3 regions of the Mixta intestinalis genome follow, and region 2 is predicted to be linked to each of the others. Evidence: predicted binding sites of a transcription regulator. Region 2 holds the regulator's gene; each other region holds the start of a gene.
What was found. The regulator Fur, encoded in region 2, represses iron uptake genes when iron is present. The targets are predictions, from matches to a motif close to ATAATAATGAGAACNACTATCAA.
Positions count from the first base shown of each region.

Region 1: the regulator Fur is predicted to act here: its motif matches at 2,292-2,314, upstream of efeU (iron uptake transporter permease EfeU).
Region 3: the regulator Fur is predicted to act here: its motif matches at 5,546-5,568, upstream of fes (enterochelin esterase).

Region 1 is NZ_CP028271.1:1,794,865-1,805,148, reverse strand. It holds gene C7M51_RS08575 (phosphatidate cytidylyltransferase) at 1-751, shown strand, start outside; gene C7M51_RS08570 (1-acyl-sn-glycerol-3-phosphate acyltransferase) at 781-1,089, shown strand; gene ycgZ (regulatory protein YcgZ) at 1,172-1,417, shown strand; gene C7M51_RS08560 (hypothetical protein) at 1,618-1,911, shown strand; gene C7M51_RS08555 (hypothetical protein) at 1,931-2,134, opposite strand; gene efeU (iron uptake transporter permease EfeU) at 2,364-3,188, shown strand; gene efeO (iron uptake system protein EfeO) at 3,215-4,330, shown strand; gene efeB (iron uptake transporter deferrochelatase/peroxidase subunit) at 4,336-5,610, shown strand; gene phoH (phosphate starvation-inducible protein PhoH) at 6,165-6,953, shown strand; partial or broken gene tnpA (IS200/IS605 family transposase) at 7,141-7,545, shown strand; partial or broken gene C7M51_RS08525 (IS256 family transposase) at 7,511-8,524, opposite strand; gene C7M51_RS22455 (hypothetical protein) at 8,707-8,994, shown strand; gene C7M51_RS08520 (P-loop ATPase, Sll1717 family) at 8,982-10,284, shown strand, end outside.
Region 2 is NZ_CP028271.1:587,525-597,808, reverse strand. It holds gene pgm (phosphoglucomutase (alpha-D-glucose-1,6-bisphosphate-dependent)) at 1-1,390, opposite strand, end outside; gene seqA (replication initiation negative regulator SeqA) at 1,415-1,966, opposite strand; gene ybfF (esterase) at 2,223-2,987, shown strand; gene ybfE (LexA regulated protein) at 3,144-3,419, shown strand; gene fldA (flavodoxin FldA) at 3,561-4,091, shown strand; gene fur (ferric iron uptake transcriptional regulator) at 4,450-4,893, shown strand; gene C7M51_RS02735 (beta-N-acetylhexosaminidase) at 4,995-7,652, opposite strand; gene chiP (chitoporin ChiP) at 7,769-9,169, opposite strand; gene mtr (tryptophan permease) at 9,529-10,284, opposite strand, start outside.
Region 3 is NZ_CP028271.1:4,335,635-4,345,918, forward strand. It holds gene murA (UDP-N-acetylglucosamine 1-carboxyvinyltransferase) at 1-324, shown strand, start outside; gene C7M51_RS20175 (helix-turn-helix domain-containing protein) at 408-683, opposite strand; gene ispB (octaprenyl diphosphate synthase) at 1,027-1,998, opposite strand; gene rplU (50S ribosomal protein L21) at 2,257-2,568, shown strand; gene rpmA (50S ribosomal protein L27) at 2,584-2,841, shown strand; gene cgtA (Obg family GTPase CgtA) at 3,057-4,229, shown strand; gene fes (enterochelin esterase) at 4,282-5,502, opposite strand; gene C7M51_RS20205 (TonB-dependent siderophore receptor) at 5,690-7,876, shown strand; gene pmrB (two-component system sensor histidine kinase PmrB) at 7,894-8,949, opposite strand; gene pmrA (two-component system response regulator PmrA) at 8,946-9,608, opposite strand; gene dacB (serine-type D-Ala-D-Ala carboxypeptidase) at 9,614-10,284, opposite strand, start outside.

The DNA of each region.
Region 1 (10,284 bases), 1.2 Mb from region 2:
CAGCCCACGCTGGCTGGCGCTGCTGTTCTTTGCGCTGGTGAGTTTCCTCGCGCTGAAAGAGTTTCTTACCCTGATTGCGTTTTGCCGTTTCGATCGCATTCCTCTGCTGTGGATGTTTATCGCTATTCCTATTAATTACTGGCTGGTGGGCATGAACTGGTATGGATTATTTATCATCTTCATTCCGGTTTGGTTCTTTCTGCTTCTGCCTGCGCGCATGGTAATGACCGGCAATACCCACGCTTTTTTAAGCAGCGTATCCATGCTGCACTGGGGGCTAATGACCACCGTATTTGCCTTTGGTCACGTTGCCTGTTTGCTGGTGTTGCCGGGGAATAACAGCGAAGAGGGCGCGCTGCTGGTGTTGTTTCTGGTCGGGCTCACTGAGTTTAACGATATTATGCAATACCTGTGGGGGAAACTGCTGGGGAGAATTAAGATAACGCCGAAGGTCAGCCCAAATAAAACGCTGGCCGGGCTGCTGGGCGGTATTGTCAGCACCGCCGTCGCCGCGCTGTTTGTCGGGCCGATTTTAACGCCATTAGGCTGGGATATGGCGCTACTGGCTGGCGTGATTATCGGTATTAGCGGTTTTTACGGCGATATCGTGATGTCCGCTATTAAGCGCGATATTGGCGTAAAAGACAGCGGTTCGCTGCTGCCGGGACACGGCGGCATTCTCGATCGGCTGGATTCACTGATTTTTACCGCGCCGGTCTTTTTTCATTTTATCCGTTACTTTAGTTACTGAATAGATTGTTAAAACGCACGCTGCGGTTTTTGTTCACACGCTTGGTGGTCTGGCCGGTTATCTGGCTGTGGCTAACGGTCAAATATAGCGAGCGATTATCGCAGCAGGGGCCAAAGATAATTGTCGCCAATCATAACAGCCATATGGATATGTTTGTTTTACTTTCGTTGTTTTCGCTGCGCACGCAACAGAAAGTGCATCCGGTAGCCGCTGCCGATGATTACCCGCGCAATAACTATCTGGCGTGGTTCACGTTGAATATCCTGAATTACGACATAACCTGTTGTTTTAACACTTACATTACGTTTGTGTACAAAAAAATAGCGTTTTCTACATGAAAAATCTGTACAGATAAGTCAGTTTTGTATAACTTTGTCCTCTGTCGGAAGATTGTTTTTTAACCTTAGCGAAGGACATACTATGCGTCAGGACGGATACCAGGCTTCACCCGCGAGCGACCTTGCCCGTTATTTCAGCAATGCCGCTCTGCCCACCCAGCAGGAAACATTGGGTAAGATCGTGGTTGAGATTCTGCATGCGGGTAAAAATCTTAATCGCAAGGCAATCTGTACCAAGCTGCTCCGTCGTCTGGAAGTCGCTGGCAGCGCTGAAGAAGAACAGCATTACAAAGAGCTTATTCGTCTGCTTTTTGTCAGCGATGCCTGATATTATCCGGGTGGCCTCACCGCGTTCCCGCTGGGTATCGTCCGGTTATCACTCTCTTTTTCACCGTTGAACGCTGGTTTTCAGGCAATAACAGGCTAATCTGAGCATTCAGGCCTGGTGAGCTGTTAATAGCAAACGGGGTCTGCGTTTAGCGCTGATAGGGTATTGTCCTTATCGGTGAGTGACCCAGGAAAGCGGATATGAACAGAAGTGACGACGAAAAACTGAAAGACATTATGATGGGCGAAGCGGTGCTGGCGCTGCTGCATGGCGGCGGCGCGGTCTCCGTCGCTACGCTTATCACCCGATTACAGGCGCTTGCCGTTGGTGAGCGAGATGACGCACGCCGGCTGGCCTGCGAACGCGCTATTGCTGAAGTACGCGAGAGCGCAAGCGTTATGCGCGAGCGTAACGCGACATCGGTCAATGACAGTAACAGCGTACAGTATCTGTTTGCGCAGGGCGGTTCGCCCGACGACAGTAAAAAACACTAATCGCCAGTCGTTTTCCCGCTCAGTTCATTTTCTCGGCGATTAGCCGAACGGCGCGTAGCAGATGCTCCCTGTGCGCCTCGTCAACGGCCAGTTCGACATGCTGTTGTAGCAGGGCGGCAATATCGTGCATATGTATCGGCCTTCCGTTAGCGAGCAGCAGTGACACCGCATAACCTATCGCTGCATGGACCTCTTCCGCGATTTTCCCCTGTTCATCAACCAAAAGCGCGCCTCCATAGAGTGAGCTGAACAGACATACAGCTTATCATTGCAGTGGTTGGGCAAACAATTGTTCAACCGTTTCGCTACAAACAGCCTGCCTGAAATACTCACCATTAACAAATAATCACATCAGGTCACTTGTTTTTTTCTTGCCGATAATGATAATCGGTATCGTTTACATTTACGCTTCTTTACGTCATTTTACCTTCGGCCCTGTTGAGGACCCCGGCATGTTTGTTCCATTTCTGATTATGTTGCGCGAGGGGCTGGAAGCCGCGCTGATTGTCAGCCTGATCGCCAGCTACCTGAAGCGTACCCGGCGTACCCGCTGGTTTGGCGCAATGTGGGCGGGGGTGTTTATCGCCGCCGCGATCTGCCTGGCGCTTGGCCTGTTTATCAACGCCACCACCGGTGAATTCCCCCAGAAACAGCAGGAGCTGTTTGAAGGGCTGGTGGCGGCGATTGCGGTGATTATCCTTACCTGGATGGTGTTCTGGATGCGCAAAGTGTCGCGTAACGTCAGGGCGCAGCTGGAAGAGGCGGTCGATCAGGCGCTGCAAAAAAGTGGCGGCGGCTGGGCGCTGGTGCTGATGGTATTTCTTGCCGTGGCGCGTGAAGGGCTGGAGTCGGTCTTTTTCTTACTGGCTGCGTTTACTCAGGATGTCGGTATCGCGCCACCGCTGGGTGCGGTGCTGGGATTGCTCAGCGCAGTAATTATCGGCGCGCTGATCTACTGGGGCGGTGTCAGATTGAACCTGGCGAAATTCTTCAAATGGAGCAGCCTGTTTATCATTTTTGTCGCCGCCGGGCTGGCTGCCGGGGCGATTCGCGCCTTCCACGAAGCGGGCCTCTGGAACCATTTTCAGGACGTTGCTTTCGATCTCAGCACGACGCTTTCCACGCATACGCTTTCTGGCACGCTGCTGGAAGGGCTGCTGGGCTACCAGGAAGCGCCTACCGTCAGCGAGGTAGCGGTTTGGCTGCTCTATCTGATTCCAGCGCTGCTGCTGTTTTTTATGCCTGCCCGCCCGACGTCGCGCGCGCTGAGCCAGTAACACTTACTTTGTCAGGGAATCTATCCATGAAAATCTTTAACTGCCGCCATACCGTGCTGGCCTCTCTGCTGGCCTGTTCCGCTGCCTCCGCCGCTGATATTCCGCAGGTTAACATCAGCGTTAACGATAAACAGTGCGAGCCGATGGCGCTGACCGTCGCGGCGGGTAAAACGCAATTTATTATCCGCAATAACAGCCAGAAAGGGCTGGAGTGGGAAATTCTGAAGGGCGTGATGGTGGTTGAGGAGCGGGAAAATATCGCACCGGGCTTCACGCAGAAGCTGACCGCTAATCTGGTGCCCGGCGAATATGAGATGACCTGCGGCCTGCTCAGCAATCCGAAAGGAAAGCTGATCGTTAAATCGGCGGCGGGGCAGGAGAGCGGCGACCAGCCAGCGCTGATGCAGCTAAGCGGCGCCGTCAGCGCCTATAAAAGCTGGGTGATGGCAGAGGTTACGCAGCTGGTCAGCGGCACCAAAGATTTTACCGATGCGGTGAAGGCGGGCGATCTGGCAAAAGCGCAATCGCTGTATGCGCCAACGCGCCAGCACTATGAACGTATCGAGCCGATTGCCGAGCTGTTCTCCGATCTGGATGGCAGCATTGACGCGCGCGAAGATGATTATGAGCAGAAAGCGGAAGATCCGAAATTCACCGGCTTCCACCGCCTGGAAAAAGCGCTGTTTGGCGATCGCAGCACTCGCGGTATGACGAACTACGCCGATCGCCTTTATCAGGATACGCTGGAGCTGCAAAAGCGTATCAGCGAACTGGCTTTCCCGCCGGGTAAAGTGGTAGGTGGCGCGGCTGGCCTGATTGAGGAAGTGGCGGCGAGTAAAATCTCCGGCGAAGAGGAACGTTACAGCCGTACCGATCTGTGGGATTTTCAGGCCAACGTTGACGGCGCGCAGAAGATCGTCAACCTGCTACGTCCGCAGCTGGAAAAAGCCAATCCGCAGCTTTTAAGTCAAATCGACGGCAACTTTAAAAAGGTGGATGCGATTCTGTCTAAATATCGCACCCAGCAGGGATTCGCCTCTTATGAAAAACTCACCCTGACCGATCGCAACCGTCTGAAAGGGCCGGTTACCGCGCTGGCAGAAGATCTGGCGCTGCTGCGCGGCACGCTGGGGCTGGATTAAGCGATATGGCGAAAATGAACGATGCGGCGATGCCTTCACGCCGTCGTCTGTTAAAAGGTTTTGGCCTGCTGGGCGGGGCAGCGATCGCCGGTAGCTGCCCGGTCAGCGGCGCGACCGGCGAACGTTTTTCACCGGGAGCGCTTTCACCTGCGACGAGAGAGGATCGCCAGCCGTTTTACGGCGCGCATCAGGCCGGGATCGTCACGCCGCAGCAGGCGGCGATGATGCTGGTTGCTTTCGATGTGCTGGCGAGCGATAAGGCAGATCTGGTGCGGCTGTGTCAGCTGCTTACCGACCGCATCGCATTTCTTACCCAGGGCGGCGAGGCACCGCCAACCGACAATCCGCGGCTGCCGCCGCTGGATTCCGGTATTCTTGGCGCACATATCTGGCCGGATAATCTGACGATAACCGTCTCGGTGGGCGCGTCGCTGTTTGACGAGCGCTACGGTCTGGCGGCGCTGAAGCCCGTGCGGTTACAGACCATGACGCGTTTTCCGAACGATGCGCTGGATGCCAGCTTTTGCCACGGCGATCTGCTGTTGCAAATTTGCGCCAACACCCACGACACGGTGATTCATGCGCTGCGCGATATCGTGAAACATACGCCTGATTTGCTCAGCATACGCTGGCGACGTGAAGGTTTTATTTCAGATCACGCGGCACGCAGCCGGGGCAGGGAAACGCCGATCAATCTGCTGGGCTTTAAGGATGGCACCGCCAATCCTGACACGGCGAATAGCGCGCTGATGGAGCAAATTGTATGGGTGACGCCGGAGCAGGGTGAACCCGCCTGGGCTGGCGGCGGCAGCTATCAGGCGGTGCGCATCATTCAGTTTCGCGTTGAGTTTTGGGATCGCACGCCGCTTGGCGAGCAGCAGACCATTTTCGGGCGTGAAAAGCTGAGCGGCGCACCGCTCGGCATGCAGCATGAGCATGACGAGCCGGACTATCGTCAGGACCCGGAAGGAAAGGTTATTCCGCTGGACGCCCACATTCGTCTGGCCAACCCGCGCACGCCGCAAACGCAAAGCAGCCTGATGCTGCGGCGCGGCTACAGCTATTCCGCCGGGGTTACCGCCGCCGGACAGCTGGATATGGGATTGCTGTTTGTCTGCTATCAGCACGATTTAGAAAAAGGCTTTTTAACGGTACAGCAACGGCTAAACGGCGAAGCGCTGGAGGAATATATTAAACCGATCGGCGGCGGCTATTTCTTTGTGCTGCCCGGCGTAAAAAATAATCAACATTATCTGGCACAGCCGCTACTGGAAGCCTGATATTTAGCGCCTCTCGCCAGCTTAGCGCTACGGGAGGTTATTTTAAAATCCGTTTTTTCCTGCCCGTTTTAGCGCGTTCTGATCTTTCTGAATTATCTCAGCTTTATTTTTATCTGGTTAATTCATTGTTATTTAAGATAAAAAAACAAAGGTGCTGTCGGAAAGTTCTTTTTGTGCCTAAATTTTGTGCATTTGGTTAAGCTGCTGGTTGCAAATTTAGCTAAATCTGTTGCACTTTAGACAGAGCGGTCGTCTGTTATGTTCATCTTTGACGATGGAGAATGCGAATGGAAACGTCCTGTAGAGGACAACCGGTAGCTAAAAAAATATCGCACTGTTTTTCGCGAGAGGATTTCTTTCTCTCGTTTATTTTCCTCTCTTGTTATTTTCACAGCGTCATCCTTTCTCTTTTTCTTATCGGGCGTATACCGGCGGTATACACCTGTTTATCAACGGCTCGTAAGGCTCTGAAGGAAGCCAACCTCTAAAGCGTTCACGTAATCGCGCCAGAGATCCTCCGGCGCGGGAAATGAAACCAACTGTAAGGTGCCACTATGGGAAGACAGAAAGCAGTGATCAAAGCGCGTCGTGAAGCACGTCGGGTGCTACGGAGCGATTCACGCAGCCATCGGCAGCGTGAGGAAGAATCGGTCACCTCGCTGGTGCAAATGGGTGGGCTGGATGCGATCGGCATGGCGTGCGATTCACGCGACCGTGCGCCGATTGAAGCCCGAAATGATGCTCAGGCGCACTATCTCAACGCCATAGAGACAAAACAGCTGATCTTCGCCACCGGTGAAGCCGGCTGCGGCAAAACCTGGATCAGCGCCGCAAAAGCGGCCGAAGCCCTGATTCATAAGGATGTGGACAGAATCATCGTTACCCGACCGGTATTGCAGGCGGATGAAGATCTCGGCTTTTTGCCGGGTGATATCTCAGAAAAATTCGCCCCTTATTTTCGCCCGGTCTACGACGTTCTGGTTAAACGTCTTGGCTCTTCCTTTATGCAATATTGCCTGCGTCCCGAAATCGGTAAGGTGGAGATTGCGCCCTTTGCCTATATGCGTGGACGTACCTTCGAAAATGCCGTGGTGATCCTTGATGAAGCGCAAAACGTCACCGCCGCGCAGATGAAAATGTTTCTGACTCGCCTGGGCGAAAACGTCACGGTGATTGTGAATGGCGATGTAACGCAGTGCGATTTGCCCGCAGGCGTGACATCAGGACTGGCCGACGCGCTCGATCGTTTCACTGAAGATGAGATGGTAGGTGTGGTGCGGTTTGGACAAGAGGATTGCGTGCGTTCCGCGCTTTGCCAGCGCGCGCTGCACGCTTACGGTTGATTGAGTGAGTAGTCTGTAGCCAAAGCCCGGACGCGAGTTCGGGCTTTTTTGTCTATGGAAAACCTCAGCCAAGCTGGGAGGGGGCCATAAACTTTCAGCCCGTTATTAAAACCCTTTTTAATTTGTTAAGGCATCTTGCGGTCTGGCAACTGCAAGAATTAAACGAGAAAACAAAAGGGGGCCCCCAATGGGGGACGAAAAGAGCTTAGTGTACATCCGATGGAACTGTAAATATCACATCGTTTTTGCTCCGAAATATCGTAAACAGGCGTTCTATGGAGAGAAACACAGAGCCACAGGCAGCATTTTAAGAAAGCTTTGTGAATGGAAATACGTGAGCATTCTGGAAGCGGAATGCTGTGTGGATCACATCCATATGCTTCTGAAGCCCCACTAAAGATGAGCGTGTCGGATTTTCATGGAGTGTTTAAAGGGAAAGAGCAGCCTGATGCTCTATGAGCAATTTAGCGATTTGAAGTTCAAATACCGTAACAGGGAGTTTTGCTGTTGGGATTATTACGTTAATACGGTAGGGGAAAATACAGCCAAGCTCCAAGATAACATAAAGTACCAACTTGAACAGGATAATTGAGGTTTTCCCAGTGCACACGCCAGCTTTTGCTGATTTGCGGATATTTATCGCCCCAGACTTTCGCGAACGCATCCAGCGCCATCATTGCTACCTCTTCGGTCGGGATCTGATAAACCGTCTTCAGGCTGCTGGTGATGGCTTTATAGTCCTTCCAGGACACATATTTCAGGCTGTTACGCACCATATGGATGATGCACAGCTGGATATGGGGTTGCGGGAAGACGCTGTTTATTGCATCCGGGAAGCCATTCAGACCGTCCACACAGACAATCAGGATGTCCTGAAGGCCACGGTTTTTCAGCTCCGTCAGCACGCTCAGCCAGAACTTTGCTCCTTCATTTTCGGCCAGCCATATACCCAGTAATTCTTTCTGACCTTCGGTGTTGATACCCAGCGCCAGGAAGACGGCTTTGTTGATTACGCTGCCATTCTGAAGGACTTTGACGACAATGCAGTCCATATAAACAATGGGATACAGCGCATTCAGCTGCCGGTTTTGCTACTCAGTGACCTGCTCTTTTACGGCGTCGGTAACTTCAGATATCAGCGTGGGTGACACATCTGCGTCGTACATCTCCTTGAAGGTGACGGCGATTTCGCGGGTAGTCATACCTTTGGCGTATAAGGATAAAATCTGGCTGTCCATCTGCGTAATACGCGTCTGGTGCTTCTTAATCAGCTGCGGTTCGAAGGTGTTTTCACGGTCACGCGGCGTGTTCAGTTCGATCTCGCCGTCATCGCATAACACCGTTTTTGACGAGTAGCCATTACGGGTGTTTGAGCCTGTTTTGGGCGCATTTTTCTCATGTCCGAGGTGGTCAGTCAGCTCTGCATTGAGCGTCGTTTCGACGGTAAGCTTCGTCAACATGCGGGAAAAAGCATTAAGATCGGCTTCGGTTTTAAGGCATTTAGCCAGTTCAGCCGCAAGGGCCTTGAGTTTCTTTCCATAATTGCCTGTCTCCGTTACTGGAGTGAACATATCAAAATCAGGCAATTACACAACTTTAATTATAGTCTCACTATAAGCAAAAATTAGTAACTGGGGAGACATATTTAATGAATTGCCAGTATGGTGATTAAGGTGTATTTAAAGTTTGTAAAACTATATTATATTGTTATACCAGTTAGGTAGCTTTCTAATTTACTGTTTCGGGGGATCAGATGAATAACAATCCAATTAAAATAAAAAGAAACTTGAGTGTTGGAGATTTGGATGCCGAAACTGATAATGAATTCTTAGATAGTTGCTTTATTGATAAGGGGTATCTAGAAGATTTATTGGATGTAAAAAATCCCCGTTCAATTATTGTTGGACGGGCTGGGTCGGGAAAAAGCTCCCTTCTCTATAAAGTAAGCACTTCTATAGATAATTATAAAAAAATTAATCCTAATGATATCTCTGTTAAATTTCTTGAATGCTCCGATATAATTCAGTCATGGACAGGTTAGGGGTTAATTTAGATTTGTTTTATAAAATGCTATGGCGGCATATTTTAATAATAGAATTAGTCAGGCTTAGATATAAAATAAAAAATGAAGAAGACAATGAAAGTTTTTTTAGAGGCTTGGTCGAAAGGTTCAATCGTGATGAAATTAAGCAGAAGGCAATAGCTTACTTTAGAGAATGGGGTGATAAATTCTGGTTAGATACAGATGAACAATTAAAACAAATTACAAGAAAGCTTGAGGATGAGACTAAAGCTAACTTGGAACTAAAATATTCAGGAATCGATGTTTCTTTAAATGGGGCAAGCAAACTTAGTGATGAACAAAAAACTGAAGTAACTCAAAGAGCAAGCCAAGTCGTAAGCAGTTTGCAGATTAAAAAATTGAATGAAATGTTAGATATGCTAGCTGAGTATTCTTTTAAAGACTCGCAAAAGCATTATTATCTGCTGATAGATCAACTTGATGAGGATTGGGCTGATACTCATACAAGATGCAAATTCATCAGAGCCTTAATTGAAGAAGTAAAAGGATTTAGAAAGATAAGACATGTCAAAATATTGGTTGCCCTTAGAAAAGATTTAATAGATATGGTTTTTGGTAAGACGCGTGGAGCTGGTTTCCAGGAAGAAAAATACGAGTCATATATCCTGCAAATTCAATGGAGTCGTGATGAGCTAAATGATCTTGTCCAAAAAAGAGTAAGGGAGACATTCAAGCGTGTATACACAAACGACCAAGTAACTATCAAAGATATTTTTCCGGAAGCAAGAAAGGCTGCTCATGGGAAAACTGCGATGGAGTATATATTAGAGAGAACCCTACTTAGGCCAAGAGATATACTTCAGTTCATAAATGAAACGTTCAAGGCTGGATATGATAAAGATAAAATTACATGGAAATTAATCTATGAAGCTGAAAAAATATATTCAGAAAAAAGACTCAAATCTTTAAAGGAAGAGTGGGGAGAGACTTACCCTTCTTTTGAAGAGACAATTGAGATATTGAGAGGTAGGGGATCTACTTTCAATTATATTGATTTCAAAAATTCTCAATTTGACTCAGTAATTACTAAACTATCTACTAAACAAAATGAAGATCCTTGTGTTATAACAGCAAAGAATTTTCTTCAGGTTACGGGCTCTACAGAAAATGACGTATTGAATGCTATTTTAGCATGCCTGTATAAAGTAGGTGCTGTTGGTATAAAGTTAGAAACAAACAATTCCTTCATTTGGTCTTACAGAAATAAAAGCGCAATATCAATAGGTGAGGCGGAGCGAGCTAGTCAAA
Region 2 (10,284 bases):
ACAGCTTCGACAATGCCGCTTTCTGTGCCGACGTGGCAGGTGCCTGTAAGCGGTTATAGCTTGGCGCACCAAAGCGTTTAGCCAGCTCATCATAGTGCTGCTGCGGGTTTTTTCCGGTCACGGCAGTAATTTCCGCCGCCAGCAGGCAGAGAATAATACCGTCTTTATCGGTAGACCACGGCGTGCCGTCAAAACGCAGGAAAGAGGCGCCCGCGCTCTCTTCGCCGCCGAAGCCAAAGCTGCCGTCAAACAGGCCATCGACAAACCATTTAAAGCCGACCGGCACTTCCACCAGCTTACGTCCGATATCGTTAACCACGCGATCGATCATCGCGCTGGATACCAGCGTCTTCCCAACGGCCACCTCTTTACCCCACTGTGGGCGATGCTGGAACAGGTAGTTAATCGCTACCGCCAGATAGTGGTTCGGGTTCATCAGGCCCGCAGGCGTGACAATGCCGTGACGGTCATAGTCAGGATCGTTACCGAAAGCGAGATCGAACTTATCGCGCAGCGCCAGCAGGCCCGCCATCGCACATTCAGAAGAGCAGTCCATGCGCACTACGCCATCTTTATCCAGATGCATAAAGCGGAAGGTTTGATCGATAGCGTCGTTAACGATGGTCAGATCGAGCTGATAATGTTCAGCGATACGCTGCCAGTAGGCCATGCCGGATCCGCCAAGCGGATCGACACCGATTTTCAGGCCCGCTTTTTTAATCGCGTCCATATCAACGACCTGCGCCAGCCCTTCTACATACGGCTGGATCAGATCTTTTTCCCGCAGATGACCGCTGGCCCAGGCCTGTGCCAGGGTGAGGCGTTTCACCTCTTTCAGGTCATCTTTGATCAGCTGGTTAGCGCGATCTTCCACCACTTTCGTGACGTTGGTATCCGCCGGGCCGCCATTCGGCGGATTGTATTTGATGCCGCCATCTTCCGGCGGGTTATGCGAAGGCGTGATTACAATACCATCCGCCTGTGCGCCGCCCGCTTTGTTGTGTTCAAGGATAGCGTTTGAGATCGCCGGGGTTGGCGTATAGCCGTTGTCCTGCTGCACAATCACATCAACACCGTTAGCCGCCAGCACTTCCAGCACGGAAATAATCGCCGGTTCCGACAGCGCATGCGTATCTTTACCGACAAAACAGGGGCCGGTAATGCCATTTTTACGCCGTTCTTCCGCTATCGCCTGCGCAATCGCGAGAATATGCGTTTCGTTGAAGCTTTGACGCGCGGCGCTGCCGCGATGGCCTGATGTGCCGAATTTCACCGCATGTTCCACATTGCCTTTCTCAGGTTGCAGAACGTAATACTGGGACGTTAATTGTGCGACGTTAATTAAATCGCTCTGCTGGGCTGGCTGCCCGGCACGGGGGTGATTGGCCATTGGCGCTTCTCCCTGACGCTTCAGTTAAATGGTGCCGCAAACCTTATCTGCCAGCTCCTGCGGGAACTGCATTGCCAGCATAATGTGTTCCACCATGCTGCATTTGCGGCCTGTATTAGTGTTGGTGATCACCCAGTACGGCGTGCCGGGCACATGCTTCGGCTTAGTATGGGTGCCATGCTGTAACAGTGTTTGCTCATCGCCGGCAAAGTAAACGCGGGTGCGTCCCTGCAGCGAGGCGGTCGCCTCGGCAAACGCAGCGGGATCAAGAGAATAGAGCGTCGACAGAATCAGCATAAAACGGTTAACCGCTTTCTTTTGCTCGGCATACTCATCAGAGAGTAGCAGCTCACGCACGGCGCGCACGCGATCCTGAGAACGTGGGACCGGTTTGCTGGTCTCACTCTCCTGACTCACGTTAACAGCTACGGCGGGAGCCGTAGCCGCAACCGGCGCACTCTGACCGGCGGTAAATTTCAGCATACGCCGTAAAATATCCGAGGCACTTTCACCGATATGCTGCGTGTGACTGGCAATGTAGCGGTAGAGCTCTTCGTCGACTTCAATCGTTTTCATCTTCATCCGTACGGTAATTGCTTGTGGCAGAGCCAGGCGCAGCGGATATTAGCCAGGTTCAGCTGTACAATTTGCGCGCTGGTTCTAACATAAGGATTATAAAGTTAAATCCTGCGGGTCGGTAGCAACGTTGGCGCTTGCAGACAAAAGTCAGAATATGCCGCAAAGCCTCCCGGCGAACAACCGCTCACTAACCGGCAGGGAAAGTAAAAACCATGATAACCTAAGCTTTACTGTCAACTGTAAGAACTTTGCCATGAATTTGAATACTCGCCTGCAAACTGAACAATCTGCCAACGATGCGACACCCATCCTGTTGATTCATGGTCTGTTTGGTAGCCTGGATAATCTTGGCGTACTGGCGCGCGGCCTGAAGGCGGATCGGCCGCTTATCCAGGTTGACGTGCGCAATCATGGCCTTTCGCCGCGCAGCGAGGTGATGAGCTATCGGGCGATGGCACAGGATATGCTGGAAACGCTCGATCGGCACAGCATCGATAACGTCACGGTTATCGGTCACTCAATGGGCGGCAAAATCGCCATGACCATGACCGCGCTGGCACCGGAACGTATCGAACAGCTGGTGCTGATCGATATCGCCCCGGTGGATTACCAGACCCGCCGACACGATGCCATTTTCGCTGCCGTTAATGCCGTTACCGCTTCAGGCGTTACCCAACGCAGCGCCGCCGCCGACATCATGCGTGAAATCATCGCTGAAGAAGGCGTGATTCAGTTCCTGCTGAAATCTTTTCACGACGGTGCCTGGCGCTTTAACGTCCCTGTTCTGTGGGATAACTATAGCGCGATTTCCGGCTGGGAAAGTATACCGCCGTGGCAGGGACCGGCGCTGTTTATTCGCGGCGAGCTTTCTCCCTATCTGGATGATATTCATCGTGATACGTTGCTGGCGCAGTTCCCACAGGCGCGCGCGCATGTGATTGCCGGAGCGGGTCACTGGGTTCATGCTGAAAAACCCGACGCGGTACTGCGTGCCATACAGCGTTTTTTAGCGCTGTAAAAGCAAGGCGTTAACCCGCCGACAAAGATTGTTCTCACTCTTTGCTCAGGGTATGATGGCGCGCTAAAATTTTGCCGTCGCTGAAAATGGCGGCAAGCCGGCCCAAACGTCACCATGCGCGGCGCAAACGCGCAGCCCATTCAGTACCACGATTCTATGGCAAAAGAACACACGGACCGGACCACGATCGATCTGTTTGCAGATGAACGTCGCCCGGGACGCCCGAAAACCAGTCCGCTGTCGCGTGATGAACAACTTCGTATCAACAAACGCAACCAGTTGAAACGTGACAAAGTACGGGGTTTACGGCGCGTTGAACTGAAGATGAACAGTGAGGCTGTCGAAGCGCTCAATGCAATGGCCGCTGAACGTGGCGTAAGCCGCAGCGAGCTGATTGAAGAGATGATTCTTGCCCAGTTGAAGGCGCTCTGACTGGCTGAAAGAAGCGCACAATGAGACACAAATGCAGCGGCTTTACGAGTTCCGCCTCCAGACGGTCTCTGCTATTATTGCCGTAATCTGCATTCCACGGGCAGTTACCAATTCTATAAGTTTCAAGAGGTTATTAAACTCATGGCAATCGTAGGCATTTTCTTTGGCAGCGATACCGGCAATACAGAAAACATTGCGAAAATGATCCAGAAACAGCTCGGTAGCGACGTTGCTGCAGTGCATGATATTGCCAAGAGCAGTAAAGAAGACCTGGAGGCTTTTGATATTCTGCTGCTGGGCATCCCTACCTGGTATTATGGCGAAGCGCAGTGCGACTGGGATGACTTCTTCCCGACGCTGGAAGAGATCGACTTTAACGGCAAGCTGGTAGCGCTGTTTGGCTGCGGCGACCAGGAAGATTACGCTGAATATTTCTGTGATGCCATGGGCACCATCCGCGATATTATCGAGCCGAACGGCGCGGTAATCGTTGGTCACTGGCCAACCGAAGGCTATCACTTCGAAGCCTCTAAAGGTCTCGCCGACGATACGCATTTCCTTGGACTGGCAATTGACGAAGATCGTCAGCCTGAATTAACCAACGAACGCGTTGATAAGTGGGTGAAGCAGATTTACGAAGAGCTGCATCTGCAGGAAATTCTGGAAGCCTGATTCCGCGCTGATTGTGTACCACATCACATTGCGTAACAGGTTTTTCCTATAGAAATGATAGGTACGGGTTTGAAAATTTTATCAAACAGTCGGTAGAATACCCGTATCGGTCATACGCTTTCCTGCCGTTGTGCTGTAAAGCGGCAGGATGAAGCGAAATGTAAACGCAGCATCAGATGAGCATGAACAACGCCGGACGTAGCTCTTATTTTACTTCCACTTGCGGCTTCACGCCTCCCCGTACGGTTTTCATTTCGAAGCATCAGTTCTATAATGAGACGCATTAGCTTTAGCGTCGACCGATGTTCATGGCTGTTCAGCCACATTGTGACTAGCAAAGTAACAGGACAATATCCGCATGACTGACAATAACACCGCATTAAAGAAGGCCGGCCTGAAGGTTACGCTTCCACGACTAAAAATCCTGGAAGTGCTTCAGGAACCTGAGAGCCATCACGTCAGTGCGGAAGATTTGTACAAGCGCCTGATTGATATGGGCGAAGAAATTGGGCTGGCAACGGTATATCGCGTACTGAACCAGTTTGATGATGCTGGCATCGTTACACGCCATAACTTTGAAGGCGGTAAATCCGTTTTCGAACTGACCCAGCAGCATCATCACGATCACCTGATTTGCCTTGACTGCGGCCGGGTGATTGAATTTAGTGATGAATCGATCGAAGCTCGCCAGCGTGAAATCGCCACGCGTTACGGCATCAAGCTGACCAACCACAGTCTCTATCTGTACGGTCACTGCGCGACGGGTGACTGCCGCGAAGATGAAACATTACACGACAAATAAAAAATTGTGCTATGCAGTAATGGAAACCGGTGCCTGAGCACCGGTTTTTTTATGGCTTTGTGACGCCGGGCAAGCGTAAAAGCCTGCCCCAACGTTTTCAATCAGAGCGCTTCGCTGCGGCTGTAGCGCTCTCCATCCGGGCTGACGCTGCGTACCATAACGCTACTGCCTTCAGCAACCGTAGGCTTCATCCGCTCGTCATAGCGCAGCCAGCCTTTACCGCCATCCAGCGAGTATTCGATAGCCAGACCCGGCAGCGCAAGGTTCGCCTCCAGCTTGCCGTTGCGAATTTGCGCGCCCGGCACCGGCAGGCGGTAAGCGATACCGACTTTATCCAGCTTCGCCAGCTCACGTTGCCCCAGAATATTGGCGAAACGCTGCCAGTCGCGGTTTAACGCCTGACGATCGACAAACTGCGTGACGCCACCCTGATATTCACGCCCCGGCTGATAATCCTGCTCCCAGGAGGCACGATGCCAGGCGCGCTCCGCTACGGTAAACAGGCGCGGGAAGATCATATATTCCATCTGGTCGTCGGTACGTACGGTTTCACTCCACAGCTGCGCCGACAGCCCCCAGGCTCCGGGCCAGGGTTTATCAGAGCGTGCCGTAAAGGTTTTGCCATCACGATCGACTGAGGTCTCCGCATTTTGCGGTAGGTTATTTGGCGCAAAGCTAAACATCTTACGTTCATCGCTATAGCGCGTTCCCCAATAGTAGCCACGCTCTAACGGGTTCACCTCATAAGGGAAATCCATATAGACGTAGTCGGGGTTAGAGATAATCACATCGTAGCCTTTATTGGCCCAGTCGTTAGCGCTGTCAAAGCCGCCCCAGTAAAGTGTATCCCAGAAGTTAACCGCCACTTTTGGCGTGGCGAAGGCGGCAGCGTTCTCCGCATGTTTCACGCCATCCTGCCAGGCCTGCATACGTTCGATACCGTGCGCATGTACCTTACTGCTGACCGCCAGCGCAAAATAGCTCGGCAGATGATCGAGATCTTTCACTTCACCAGCCGCAATCATTTTCTGACAGGCGAGCGATTTTTCCCAGGGGCGATTTTCCTGGCTGCGGTCAATCAGGCCGGTACCAGGCTGCGGCTGCTGTTTATCGCTGTAGCCTGCGCCAAGGCGAATATTTTTAGCCTCGTCGCCGCCAAAGTGCCAGGTAGACAGCGGCTGCCCGGCTTCTTTATGCATCGCCTGAATTTCGCCGATAACCTTATCGACAAAGCGCTGTGAAGAGGCGAGGCAGGGATTGAGATAGCTGGTACGATCGTAAAGCTGAACGGAGGTCGTTTCAGAGGTATCAAGCGGATCGCGCAGCCGATACTCTTCTGCTTTTTCTGTTTCGCCCGCTTTCATCAGGCGCTGATAACGTGCTTCCATTGAGATGACGGCGGCGCGTGCGTGCGCAGGCATATCGATTTCCGGGATCACCTCAATATGGCGTGCCTGGGCATATTTAACGATATCGATGTAATCCGCCCGGCTGAAAAAGCCGCTGCCGTTGTTATTGTTAAAGGGACCAGAACCGAGCTGCGGCAACAGGCAACGCTGTTCGCTAAGATCGTGGCAGCGCTGGCTACCTACCTCGGTAAGCTCCGGCAGACCAGGGATAGCGATACGCCAGGCTTCATCGTCGCTGAGATGGAAGTGAAATTTGTTCATTTTCCACGCGGCCATCTGATCCAGCATACGCATTACCGCCTGCTTGCTGTGGAAGTTACGCGCCACATCAAGGAAAGCGCCACGGTAGGCAAAGCGCGGTGCATCCTGTGCTTCCAGCGTTGCAATCACCGGCAGCCCTTCAGCAGGCAGCAACGATGCTACCGACATCAGCCCGTAAAAGACACCGGCGCTGTCGTAGCCGGTCAGCTCAATACCCCGCGGGCTGATGCTGAGATGATAAGCCCCGCTTACCGCACGTTCACCGCTAAAATCCGCCTGACGAATGGTGGTACGCAAAGGAACACCGCCGCTGTTTTCCTTCACGCCCAGCAGCGCAAAGCGCGCTTTAATCACCTGTGCCTGATTATCCGGCAGCGTCAGCAAATCAAAGGCAACGCCTTTGCTTAAATCAAGATCCTGCGGGTGAACTTTTAACGCCAGCGGGGTTGGGGTAATTTGTCCACGCAGCGCCGCCGTCGGCAGCACGGCGATATCACTGTTTTTCAAAAAACGGCTGGCAGGCTGCATCAGTATATTTTTATCATCAGCGGTCCGCTTCCAGCGATCGTTAAAGGGCGCAACAAACTGCGTCAAATCTTCGGTGTCGGTACTGGCGATAATGCGCGGCTGGGCGTTTTCCGCCGTCACATACCAGCGCGGCATCACATCGGTAATAAACAGCTGCCAGTATTCATTGATCAGGGGGATCGCGATCGATTCCCCTGCGCCGATGCCGGTAAATTTCTCAGTGGGCTCCAGACGCGTCAGATCGCCATTAACATGCACGATCCTGAACCGATCGCTGTCGATCTTAATCGTCGCATGAACATTACTCATGTAGATCGCCCAGTTGCGGCTGGTCAGCGCCGGACCATTATTTGTCAGGGTAATGGTTGCCCGGTTACAGGCGGCCCAGTCAGCCCCCAACGCGGCGCAGTCGGTGCCGTGCAGGGCAGCCTGGTTATCGGTTACTTCGTAACGCACGCCAAATTGACTTACCTGATCCACAACCCGCTGCGCCTGCATTGCGTCGCTGCTGCATCCCGCCAGCGTCGCCATAATTAGCGCTGACAGCGTTAAACGTTTCATGTTTTCCCCTTATTCGTCCTGTCGCGTGGGCTTTCCTTCACCGCGTACTGCCGGTCAGCCGCAGGCGATTGCCGTTATAGCCGTTGCCCGGAGGCAGCCGTAGCTGCCTGTTCTGTTTAAAAGATGGTGAAAGGTGCAATGACGATAAATTTCACGTCTTTTTCGTCCTGGAACATGTTGCCGTAGCCGCCGCCGAAGCTGGGAACGTCGCTGTGGTTGTCATAGCGGGTAAAATGCAGCTTAAACAGCGTATCCTTCGCCCTGCCCTCCTGGATGGTGTAAATCAGATCGAGATTCCAGGCAGATTCTCTGATGCGCTGGCTCTGGTCCCATTGCGGATTGCTGCTCGGTTTGGCATCCCAGCCGTAGGCCCAGGAAGCGCCAACCTTCCAGCCCGCCATGTCCCACTGGCTGAGGTCATAGATTACGCCAGCAAAAATGGCTTTTTCTCCGTTGGCGTTCCAGTCAGAGCGTGCATCCCACCAGATATCCAGCCTGCCGTTAGAACTGGCGTAGGATGGCGTCATACGCTGCAGGAAAAAGCCCTGGTTGCCTTCGGCTTTAACCCAGGTCCCTTCGAGTCGCCAGTCAAACGGCCCCCAGGTATAGCCAAAGGTCAGCGCCTGAAGCCAGGCCATGCCGTCATAAACATCGTTGCTGTTGTTTGCCCCGCCGCTCTCCCGATCGTGCGCACCGTAGAACTGATAGCTGGTGCGTAAATCGCTATCGCCAAGCGGTGTACTCCATGAAGCTTTAGCAAAATACTGGTCCATATAATCTGCCGCCTGGCCCCATGAGGCTTCCAGGATCAGCTGATTGTTGAAATCGTAACGAGCGCCGACCGCGTGTAGCCAGGAGATGCCGGTTTTACCATCGGCCTGACGAAAGCGATAGATATGTCGATACCAGGGGGCTTTATAACGGTCGGTCCACATATAGGACATTTCAAGCTTGCCCGCTTCGGCGTAATCCTGACTAAATCCTGCTTCAACGCCACGATAGGTGCCGGGTAAAAAGCTCCAGTGCGGTGCCAGCAGCGTTTGCCCCTGCGGCTGGATATAACCCGCGCGCAGCCAGTAATCATCTACTTTCATTTTTAACGCTGCTTTATAAAGACTGGTGCCGCTGCGATCGCCGCTCCAGTCTTCATCCCAGCGCGTTTTTCCACGGCTGAAACCAATTTCATTCGGTGCCGCCGGGCCGCTGTTACTCATTTCAACCGCGCCGAAAACGGCCAGATCCAACCCGATAATATCGGCAGCGTAGCCCGAATTAAAATCAAGGCTGCTGTTTAACGTGGCGTGATGTAAGTTCTCCCGGTATTTGCCGTAATGTTCGCTGCTCTTATCAACCTCTTTTCTGTCGCGCTGCCGCTGCCAATAATAAACGGCCCCTTTTAATGACGAATCTTCAATAAAGCCGGTAGCACGAACAGGCGGGGTAATAAAAGTAGTTAGCGCGGTTATTACAGCCGCCGAACAACAGGCGGCCTTACGCTTCCCTGGTAAGGTGCGCATGGGTATTCCTCTTTGACGGAAAAATTAAAAAATCATGAACAACAATAGCTAAGGAGCTTCTCGTTGCGTTGCTAGGATATTTTTCGCGTCGCGAATTATCAATAAGGAAATACATATGTTTTATTAAAACATGACATGGGGCACATAAAAGGATGCGGTAATTAACAAATAAATAAACTTAATTCCGTCGCATTAGAAATATAAGCAGGCTATCTTTTTATTATTAAGGAATATATATATTAATAAGTCTAAATAAAGACCTAATTGTCTTTAATTAAGTAGATAACTTATTTTTAATTGGAATGCGGGAAATAAATAAAATGAAAGAACAGGACGACGGTTGTCGTCCTGAGAAAGGATTAACGGGCATATACTGGCAGCAGATCGACATAACTGAGCAGCGAAACGACGATATTTAAGGTAGCAAACAGCAATACCAATACGATGGGCAGCCTGCCGCCCTTTAAACGCCATCCCTGCGCCTGGGGGAAGCGTTTTCTGGCTTGATGTGCCAGCAGTGCCGGGGTAATCACCGCCCAAATCGTCGCCGCCAGTCCGGCGTAGCCAATCGCCAGCAAGAAACCATTCGGCCAAATCATTGCCGCCGCCAGCGGCAGGAAAAATGTTGTCAGCGTCGTTTTCAGACGCCCGGTGCCGCTGTTATCAAAGCGCAGCAGATCAGCCAGATAATCAAACAGCCCCAGCGTGACGCCGAGGAAAGAGCTGGCTACGGCGAAAGTGCTGAAAATCGTCAGTAGTTTACTCAGCGAGGCGCTCTGTAGCAGCCCGCTTAGCGCCTCCACCAGCGCATCAATATTACCGCCGCGCTGGGCGATAGCGATAAAATCACCGCGAGGAATATTACCCATGGTGCCGATAATCCACACCAGATAGATAACCAGCGCCGCTACGGTCCCCAACAGCAGACAGCGCGCCACCTTCTTACCATCATGACGGTAATAACCAATCAGCCCGGAAATATTGCCGTGATAGCCAAAGGAGGCGAGGCAAAACGGAATTACCATCCAGACATAACGCAGATAGTCTGTTTCGTTACCGCCCGCGTCCAGTAACAGCGCTGGCTTAACGTGCCCCAGCAGGCCGCCAAACAGCAG
Region 3 (10,284 bases), 950 kb from region 2:
CTGCTGAACCTGGTAGCAGAAGGTACGGGCGTCATTACTGAAACCATCTTCGAAAATCGTTTTATGCACATCCCGGAGCTGATCCGTATGGGAGCGCATGCGGAGATCGAGAGCAATACGGCTATTTGTCACGGCGTGGAAAGGCTTTCTGGCGCACAGGTGATGGCAACCGATCTGCGTGCTTCCGCCTGTCTGGTGCTTGCGGGTTGTATCGCTGAAGGCACAACCTTAGTGGATCGTATCTATCATATCGATCGTGGCTATGAGCATATCGAAGATAAACTGATTGCGATGGGTGCCAACATTGAGCGCGTAAGCGAATAGGTTGCTCTGCCAGATCGATCGGATCGGAAAAGATGAATGAAAACAGCTCCCGTAAGCGGGAGCTTTTTTTTGCCCCGGTGTTATCAGGAGCGAGAACGGATCAATTTTTTACGATCGATCAGCCGGTTCGTTTTAGGATCGTAATAGCGGCTGGGCCAGATCTCCGCCGGGTGCACGGCGATGGCGTCCGCTATAAGCCATTCTCCTTTGGGCCAGGGACGATTAAGTGCGTTTGCCAGCGTAGATGAGCTAAGGCCAGCCTGGCGTGAGACCGCCGCCAGGGACGTTCCCTTTTTATGCAGAGCAGCAATGATATCGGCGGGATGCCAGTCGTGTTTGTGATACTTGCTTTTATTCATAGCGCATCTCTCCCTATGCACAATTTCTTTATGGAACCATGGATGTTTTAAGAGTCATCAAGATATTCTTATTTAAGAAAAATTAGATAATTTCAAAAAGTCGACTTACCTATTGAGTTATGGTTGGTTTTTTATAGCAAACTGGTTCCATATGTTTCCAGTAATTTTTGATTAATGCTGGTAAATTGTGCCTTTCTTCGCAAAATATCTAATAACCGCTGCAACAGCGCAGGGCCGTCATCGGGCTATCCCATAAAATTGGGAAAGTATCGGAAAGGCGTTGGGGAAAGGAAAAGAGAAAAGCGGGAGACTGCATGCGGCAGCGCTCCCGTTAAGCCAGTTATCAGGAGTCGCGCTGTACGGCCATATGGGCAAGCGCTTCAAGCGCGCTGCGCCAGGGAGATTCAGGCAACGCCTGCAAAGCGGCGATAGCCTTATCTGCTTCCTCTTCGGCGCGATTGCGCGTCCACTCCAGCGAGCCGCATTGACGCATGGTTTCCAGTACCGGCTCCAGCAAATGACGCCCATTACCTTGCTCGATCGCCTCGCGAATCATCGCTGCCTGCTGGGTATTGCCGTGGCGCATCGCATGCAGCAGTGGCAACGTCGGTTTACCTTCGCTCAGATCGTCGCCTACGTTTTTACCCAGCGTCTGACCATCCGCGCTGTAATCGAGAAGATCGTCAATCAGCTGGAAAGCGGTGCCGATATAGCGGCCATATGCCTGCAACGCCTGTTCTTCAGCTGCTGTCGCACCAGCAAGAATACCGGAGGATTGCGCCGCCGCCTCGAACAGACGCGCGGTTTTGCTGTAGATAACATGCATGTAACTCTCTTCGGTGATATCCGGATCGTTACAGTTCATCAGCTGTAGTACTTCGCCTTCGGCGATAACATTCACCGCTTCTGACATCAGTTCCAGTACACGCAGTGAACCGAGGCTGGTCATCATCTGAAAGGCGCGCGTATAGATAAAATCACCAACCAGTACGCTGGCTGCGTTACCAAAGGCAGCATTGGCCGTCGCTTTACCACGGCGCATATCCGATTCATCCACCACGTCGTCATGCAGCAGCGTCGCCGTATGAATAAATTCAATCAGCGCGGCGATAGTGACATGCTGGCTGCCTTCGTAGCCCAGCGCACGTGCCGCAAGGATAGCGATCATCGGGCGAATACGTTTGCCGCCGCCGCTGATGATGTAGTAACCCAACTGATTGATGAGCGAAACATCTGAATTCAGCTGTGAGAGAATGGTCTCGTTGACGGCCGCCATATCCTGCGCGGTTAATTCATTAATTTGTTCTAAATTCATCAGTCTGTTCAGCTATTGCTCTGTTCAGCGCCATGTTAAGCGACTTTGCCCATGTCTGTGGGATGTAATGTATTACAGATTGTACTTGAAAAACGAGACTCTGGAATCCCGAGTATGGCGCTGCGTTTTTTTTCTGCAATCCTTTGCTATGTCCTCTTGTCAACGCAGGGAATTTTGCGTAGAATTCGCGCCCTATTGTGAATATTTTATCGCGCCGCCTGACAATTGAAGAGGGCATGCGCAGAAGCGGAGTTTTATATGTACGCGGTTTTCCAAAGTGGTGGTAAACAACACCGAGTAAGCGAAGGTCAAACCGTTCGCCTGGAAAAGCTGGACATCGCAACCGGCGAAACAATTGAGTTCGATCAGGTTCTGATGATTGCTAATGGTGACGACGTGACTATCGGCGCACCACTGGTTTCAGGTGGCGTGATCAAAGCAGAAGTTGTTGCTCATGGTCGTGGCGAGAAAATTAAAATCGTTAAGTTTCGTCGTCGTAAACACTACCGTAAGCAGCAAGGCCACCGTCAGTGGTTCACTGATGTGAAAATCACTGGCATCAGCGCCTGAGAGGAGATCTGACAAATGGCACACAAAAAGGCTGGCGGCTCAACACGTAACGGTCGCGACTCTAATGCACAGCGCCTGGGCGTAAAACGTTTCGGCGGTGAATCTGTTCTGGCCGGCAACATCATCGTTCGTCAGCGTGGCACCAAATTCCACGCCGGTACCAATGTTGGTCTTGGCCGTGACCACACGCTGTTTGCTACCGCAGACGGTAAAGTGAAATTCGAAGTTAAAGGCCCGAAAAACCGTAAATACGTCAGCATCGTTGCTGAGTAAGGTTATCGTGCTGCGGGTTGATTGATTCGATCGGCCTGCCAGAGTTTGAAAGCCCCGCAGAGCATTGCGGGGCTTTTTACATTTTGAGCCTGCCTGATTTGCTGTACACTTTATGTACAGTCTTTCCGCAACGGGTCATCGCTTATGGCCTCGGCGGAACAAGCCGCACCGGCTATGCCGCCGGTTGCCAGGTGGATGATTTACGGAGAAGGTAAATGAAGTTTGTTGATGAAGCGACAATTCTGGTTGTCGCAGGCGATGGCGGCAACGGTTGTGTCAGCTTCCGTCGTGAAAAATATATTCCGAAAGGCGGCCCTGATGGCGGCGACGGTGGCGACGGTGGCGACGTGTATCTGCTGGCAGATGAAAATCTTAACACGCTGATCGATTATCGCTTTGAAAAATCGTTTCGTGCCGAGCGCGGTCAGAATGGCCAAAGCCGTGACTGTACCGGTAAGCGCGGTAAAGATGTTGTGATTAAAGTGCCGGTAGGGACACGCGTTATCGATCAGGGTACCGGCGAAACGCTGGGTGACCTGACGCGCCACGAGCAGAAGTTAATGGTAGCGAAGGGCGGCTGGCACGGGCTGGGCAACACCCGCTTTAAATCGTCGGTTAACCGTACGCCGCGTCAGAAAACGATGGGAACACCGGGCGAGAAACGCGATTTGCAGCTGGAGCTGATGCTGCTGGCGGATGTCGGGATGCTTGGGCTGCCGAACGCCGGTAAATCAACCTTTATCCGCGCCGTTTCCGCCGCGAAACCCAAAGTAGCCGACTATCCCTTTACGACGCTGGTACCGAGCCTGGGCGTAGTGCGTATGGATAGCGAGCAGAGCTTCGTGGTGGCTGATATTCCTGGCCTGATCGAAGGGGCAGCAGAAGGTGCAGGGCTTGGCATCCGCTTCCTGAAACATCTGGAACGCTGCCGCGTGCTGTTGCATCTGATCGATCTGGCACCGATTGATGAATCCGATCCGGTAGAAAATGCCCGGATCATTCTCGGTGAGCTGGAAAAATACAGTGAAAAACTCTTCCACAAGTCGCGCTGGCTGGTATTTAACAAGATCGATCTGCTGGATCGTGAAGAGGCGGAAGCGCGCGCTAAAGCGATCGCCGAGGCGCTGGGCTGGGATGATAAATATTACCTCATTTCTGCTGCCAGCCAGACCGGTGTGAATGCGCTGTGCTGGGATGTGATGTCCTTCCTTAACGACCATCCGAAAGAGGCGGAAGAGGAAGAGAAGAAACCTGAAAAAGCGGAATTCATGTGGGATGATTACCATCGTGAAGCGCTGGAGCAGGCAGAAGAAGAAGTGGATGAGGAGTGGGATGACGACTGGGATGAAGATGACGACGAAGGCGTCGAAATTATCTATCAGCGTTGATACCATTTTCCCTGTTAAAGGCCCGGACGCGTCCGGGCTTTTTTATTGCGGTTTAACGCAGTTCGCCCCATAGCCGCTGCAATCCATCCGTCAGGCCACCGCGCCAGCAGAGCGCATCGTGCCCACCTTCGAATTCGCGGTAGTAAACCTGATGGCCCTGCGCCTGTAACACCGGCAGCAGGATCCGGTTCGACTGCAATATAATCTTTTCATGCAGCCCGGCTTCCAGCCAGAGGCGCTGTGGCTGCGTTGTTTCCATTTGCTGCTTCAGCTGTTCCGTCAGCCGTCCTCCGCTTTCGGGAGTATGACGATCCGGCCACCAAAACGATCCGGACAGCGATATCGCACCGTTAAAGACGTTGGGCCAGTTAAGTGTTGCGTACAATGCCGCCAGGCCACCATAGCTCTGCCCGGCTACCAGCGTTGGCAGCTGGCTGTCCCAGACGGGCAACCATTCACCTACCTGCGGTAGTAGCTCATGCTGCACCGCCAGCCAGAAATCAGCGTTACAGGTCAGTTCCTGCCCGCGCTGGGTCGTTCCCATTGAATCGATAAAAAGATAGCAGGCCGGAGGCAACAGACCCTGTTGCGTAAGCCATTCCAGCACGGCCGCAGCGGGCATACTCTTTAGCCAGAACTGCCCATCCAGCAAAATAGCGAGCGGACGCTGCGCATCCCCGTCACCGGTTTGCAGCAGCCACACCGAACGTCGGTTTGCCAGACGAGCGCTGTGCCAGCGGTATGCGACGGGCTGGCGATTGTTCTCCCGTAAGGGAGATCGATCCAACTGCTGCCATCCCGCCTGTGGCGGCGCGTCAGGCATATGCAGTGGCGAAACCGGATGACCGCGCCCATTTTGCCAGCTGCGTAGTGGATTGAGCGGATCGGCTATCGCGTTGGGCAGATGTGCCTTCCACCACTGGCGCAGCGTATTTACATCCGGCGGCGAAGCAGGAAAATCGTCTGTATCGCTGACAGGAATTAAACAGTAGCTGCCGCGCCAGCGTGAATTGAGCCTCACTTCTCCCTGCCAGACATCGGTGCCAGCGATCCGCTCCAGTGAAAACGGACGTTGCTGACGATGGTGATCGGTTACGCCATTAATATTTAACCAGACGCGCTGTGTCGTGGAGTGGCGCTCGTCGCCCTGCGGATCGCGCCAGTAAAAACGTGTAAGGCAGCTACTGGCGGAGGTTTCCACAATAGCGGGAATACCCTGCTGAATGCGGGACTGCCACCAGGCCTCGCTGCCTGTCTGCAATGAACAAGTCATGACGCTCCTCAGGACAAAACAGAATGACTACCTGTAAATAATAACAATATTGATAACTATTATCATTTTCAATAATCTGTTTCCGGTTATTAACAGGTAAGTAAGCTGTATCACTAACGGAAAAAAAATGACAACGACATCTGAGAAAGTTTATCGCTTTTTAATGCCGCTGACGCTGGCAGGCGTCATGGGCGCAGCAGCGGCAGCGACAGGGGAATCGACGGCCAGAGAAACGGATGAGGCGGAAGAAGGGACGTTGGTCGTGACGGCTCAGCAGCAGACGTTACAGGCACCAGGCGTCTCCACCATCTCTGCGCAGCAGATAGAAAGACATCCACCTGCTCGTGATGTTTCGGAAATTATTCGCACCATGCCGGGCGTTAACCTTACCGGCAATTCTACCAGTGGCCAGCGCGGCAATAACCGGCAAATCGACATTCGCGGTATGGGGCCGGAAAACACGTTAATCCTGATCGATGGACGTCCGGTCACCAGCCGTAATGCTGTGCGTCTGGGCTGGCGCGGCGAACGGGATACGCGCGGCGACAGCAACTGGGTGCCTGCGGAGCTGGTTGAACGTATTGATGTTATCCGTGGCCCGGCGGCAGCGCGCTATGGCAACGGTGCGGCAGGCGGTGTGGTAAATATCATTACTAAAAAACAGCTCGACGACTGGCACGGCTCATGGAACAGCTATTACAACATTCCACAGCATGATGAAGAGGGTTCGACAAAACGCACCAGCTTTAGCCTGAGTGGCCCGCTGGGTGAAGCGCTGAGCTTCCGACTTTATGGTGGATTAAGCAAAACTCAGGCGGATGCTCAGTTTATTAATGAAGGACATCAATCCCTGCGTACCGGCAGCTATAGTGATACGGTGCCTGCAGGACGTGAAGGTTCAGAAAATAAAGATATCAACGCCTTACTGCGCTGGGCTTTCGCCCCAATGCAGGCGCTGGAATTTGAAGCAGGCTACAGTCGTCAGGGTAACCGCTACGCGGGCGACACGCAAAACACGAATACTAACGCGCTGGTAAATAAGTTCTACGGTAAGGAAACTAACCGGCTTTATCGGCAAAATTTCGCCGTGACCTGGACCGGCGGCTGGGATAATGGAATCAGCACTAATAGCTTTGCACAGTATGAAAATACCCGCAACAACAGGTTGAATGAGGGGCTGGCGGGCGGTACCGAAGGTATTTTCGCTAACGAAGGTTTTTCCACAATCGAACTGAACAACGTGCTGCTGCATAGCGAAATCAGCGTACCTTTTAACTGGCTGGTAAACCAGACCGCAACGCTGGGGACGGAATGGAACCAGCAGCGGATGAAAGATCCCAGCTCGACCACGCAACCGCTAACGGGTGGCAATATTGCCGGTATTGCTACCGGTAGCCGTAGCCCCTACAGCCAGGCGGAGATATTTTCGCTGTTTGCGGAGGATAACCTGGAACTGACCGACAGTACGATGCTGGTTCCGGCGCTACGTTTCGATCATCACACTATCGTTGGCGATAACTGGAGCCCGTCACTGAACCTTTCTCAGGCATTGGGCGATGAGGTGACGTTGAAGCTCGGCATCGCCAGAGCTTACAAAGCTCCCAGCCTTTACCAGACCAATCCTAACTATATTCTTTACAGCCGTGGCCAGGGCTGTGCTGCCAGCAGCGGTGCCTGTTATCTGATGGGCAACGACGAGCTACAGGCGGAAACCAGCATCAATAAAGAAGCAGGTCTGGAGTGGAAACATGAGGATTATCAGGTGGGCGTTACCTGGTTCCGTAATGACTACCGAGACAAAATCGAGGCGGGCTATCTTCCCAGCGGGGTTTCGACTAACGGCAAGACCGATCTCTATCGCTGGGAAAATGTGCCAAAGGCGGTAGTTGAAGGTCTGGAAGGAACGGTTAATTTTCCGCTCGGAGAGACGATTATCTGGAGCAATAACCTGACCTGGATGCTGCAAAGTAAGAACAAAGAGACCGGCGATCGGCTATCGATTATTCCGCAGTACACCTTAAACTCGATGCTGAGCTGGCAGGCGACACAGGATCTGTCATTGCAAACCACGTTTACCTGGTATGGACGCCAGACGCCGAAAAAGTACAACTACAAGGGAGAGGCCATTACGGGCAGCGAGAGAGATGAAGTTAGTCCTTACTCCGTTGTAGGGTTAAGCGGCACGCTGGAAGTGAATAAGTATGTCAGCGTTACGCTGGGAGTGGATAATTTACTGGATAAGCGCCATTTCCGCGCCGGCAATGCGCAAACAACCGGTAATGCCGTGACCAATTCTTATATGTATGGCGCGGGCGCGAATACCTATAACGAATCGGGGCGAACCTGGTATCTTGGTTTGAATACGCATTTCTGATCCTGTGCCCGTTAGTCTTAATTAAGGCTGACGGGCAGCCAGCATTGCGCCTCCAGGCCAGAGCGATCCTGGCGGTTCGTTAGCTGTAGTTTGCCGCCATGCAGCTGCAAAATACGCAGTACAATATTTAAGCCCAGCCCGCTACCGCCGTAACGCCGATCGCGACGATGAAACGCCTGAGTTAATTCGCTGGCGCTCTCCTCCTCAATACCTGGCCCCTCATCCACCACGCGCAGCAGGCTGCCGTTAATGTCGGTTACTAACTCCAGCTGGATCAGTGAATCTTCCGGGCTGTAGCGTGAGGCGTTTTCCAGCAGGTTACGCAGCATCAGCCGCAGTAGGACCGCATCGCCCTCTACTTTTCCGTTCGCCAACGGCCAGGTGAGGCGCTGACGCCGCTGTTTCAGCATCTCTCCTGTTTCTGCCTGTAGCGGAGCGAAAATGTCCTGCTGCCAGTGTAGCGTTTGATAGTGACCACTTGCTAATGCCTGGCCGGCACGCGACAGCATCAATAGCTGCTCAATCACGTGCATCAGCTGATCGACGCGCGTTACCAGCATCGGTGCCTGCCTGATCTCCTGCTGTGCCATCAGCTCAAGATGCAGCCGCAGGCCCGCCAGCGGAGTGCGCAGCTCATGCGCCGCATCCGCAGTAAACAGCCGTTCCTGCTGTAGCGTCTGATTCAGCCTTGCCAGCAGCTGATTCAGAGCACGCGTTACCGCTACGATCTCGTCCATTTCTGAAAAGGTAGGAAGAGGTGAGAGGTTATCGGCAGAGCGTTCCGCCAGGCTTGCCTGTAACGCATTAAGCGGACGAATGATCCAGCTGATAGCCCAGAAGGAGAGCACCAGCGTAAAGCCCACCATCACCAGCGAAGGCAACAGCAGCGAAGCGATCGCCTCGCGTATCTCATTTTCGACGTGCTGATTACGTGCTTTCGCCGTCAGCGTTTCGTTAACCAGAAAGCTAATCTGCTCACGGCTTTCGTGCCAGAGCCAGATGGCACTCATCAGCTGGCAGGTAAGCAGAATCAGCGCCAGCATCAATAACAAGCGACGCCGCATACTGTTCACGAGCGTTCTTCCAGCCGATAGCCAACGCCGCGTACCGTTTTAATGCGATCCTTGCCCAGCTTACGTCGCAGATTATGAATATGTACTTCGAGTGTATTGGAGCCGTTATCATCCTGCCAGCTGTAGAGATCCTGCTGTAAAGTTTCGCGATGCACCGTTTGCCCGATGCGCATCAGCAGGCGGGTCAGCAGGGCAAACTCTTTTGGCGTTACCTCTACCGGTTGATTTTCTACCGCCACCTGAAGCGAAGAGAGATTCAGCGCCAGATCGCCATGCTGAAGCAAATTATCGCTGCGCCCCTGGTAACGGCGGATTAGCGCCCGCACGCGAGCCTTAAGCTCCGCCAGTGCAAAAGGTTTCACCAGATAATCATCGGCTCCGGCGTCCAGCCCGCCGACGCGATCTTCCAGCGCATCACGCGCCGTCAGGATCAGAACCGGCAGATCGATTCCCTGCCGTCGCCAGCGGCGCAGCAGATCCGTGCCGTCTGCGTCCGGCAGGCCGAGATCGAGCACGATCAGGCTATATTGTCCGCTTTGCAATAGCGCCTCCGCCTCCACGCCTTTTGCTGCGCAGTCGGTGGCGTAGCCCTCGCCGCCTAAGGCAAGCGCTACGCCTTCCTGTAGCAGCAGATCGTCTTCAACAATCAGTATCTTCATCAGGCTCAGTTGTTCTGGTAGATATCCTTGTATAACCGACTTTCAAAGCGCACCAGCGGCACGCGCCGTATACGTTTATCTTCAGGCGGTACCGCATAGCCGGAAAGGAACTGTACAAAGGCGACGCGCTGCCCGCTGGCGGTGGTGATAAAGCCCGCCAGATTATAGACGCCAGAAAGCGATCCGGTTTTTGCAGAGACCTTGCCGTCAACGCCTGCCTCATGTAGCCCGCCACGATAGCGCAGCGTGCCGTCATAGCCCGCCAGCGGCAGCATTGAGATGAAGTTTAGCTGCTGATCGTTTTGCGCGATATATTGCAACACCTGCATCATGGTTGCTGGCGCAATCAGATCGTGGCGTGACAAACCGGAGCCATCCACCTGAATGCTGTTGCCTAAATCGATATTGGCTTTCTGACGCAGCAAGCGGCGCACGGCGTCAGAGCCTGCCCGCCAGGTGCCGGGAACATTAAAATAGTGACGCCCGATAGTGCGGAAAACCGTATCGGCAATCATATTGTCCGATTTTTTCAGCATAATTTTCAGCAGATCGTGTAACGGTGCAGATTGCGTTTCCGCCAGCAGCGTACCGGGTTCGGTAACGCGCGTCTGGCGTACCAGATGCCCGCTGTAATCGATGCCGGCATCTTGCAGCATCGCTTTCAGAATAGCGCCCG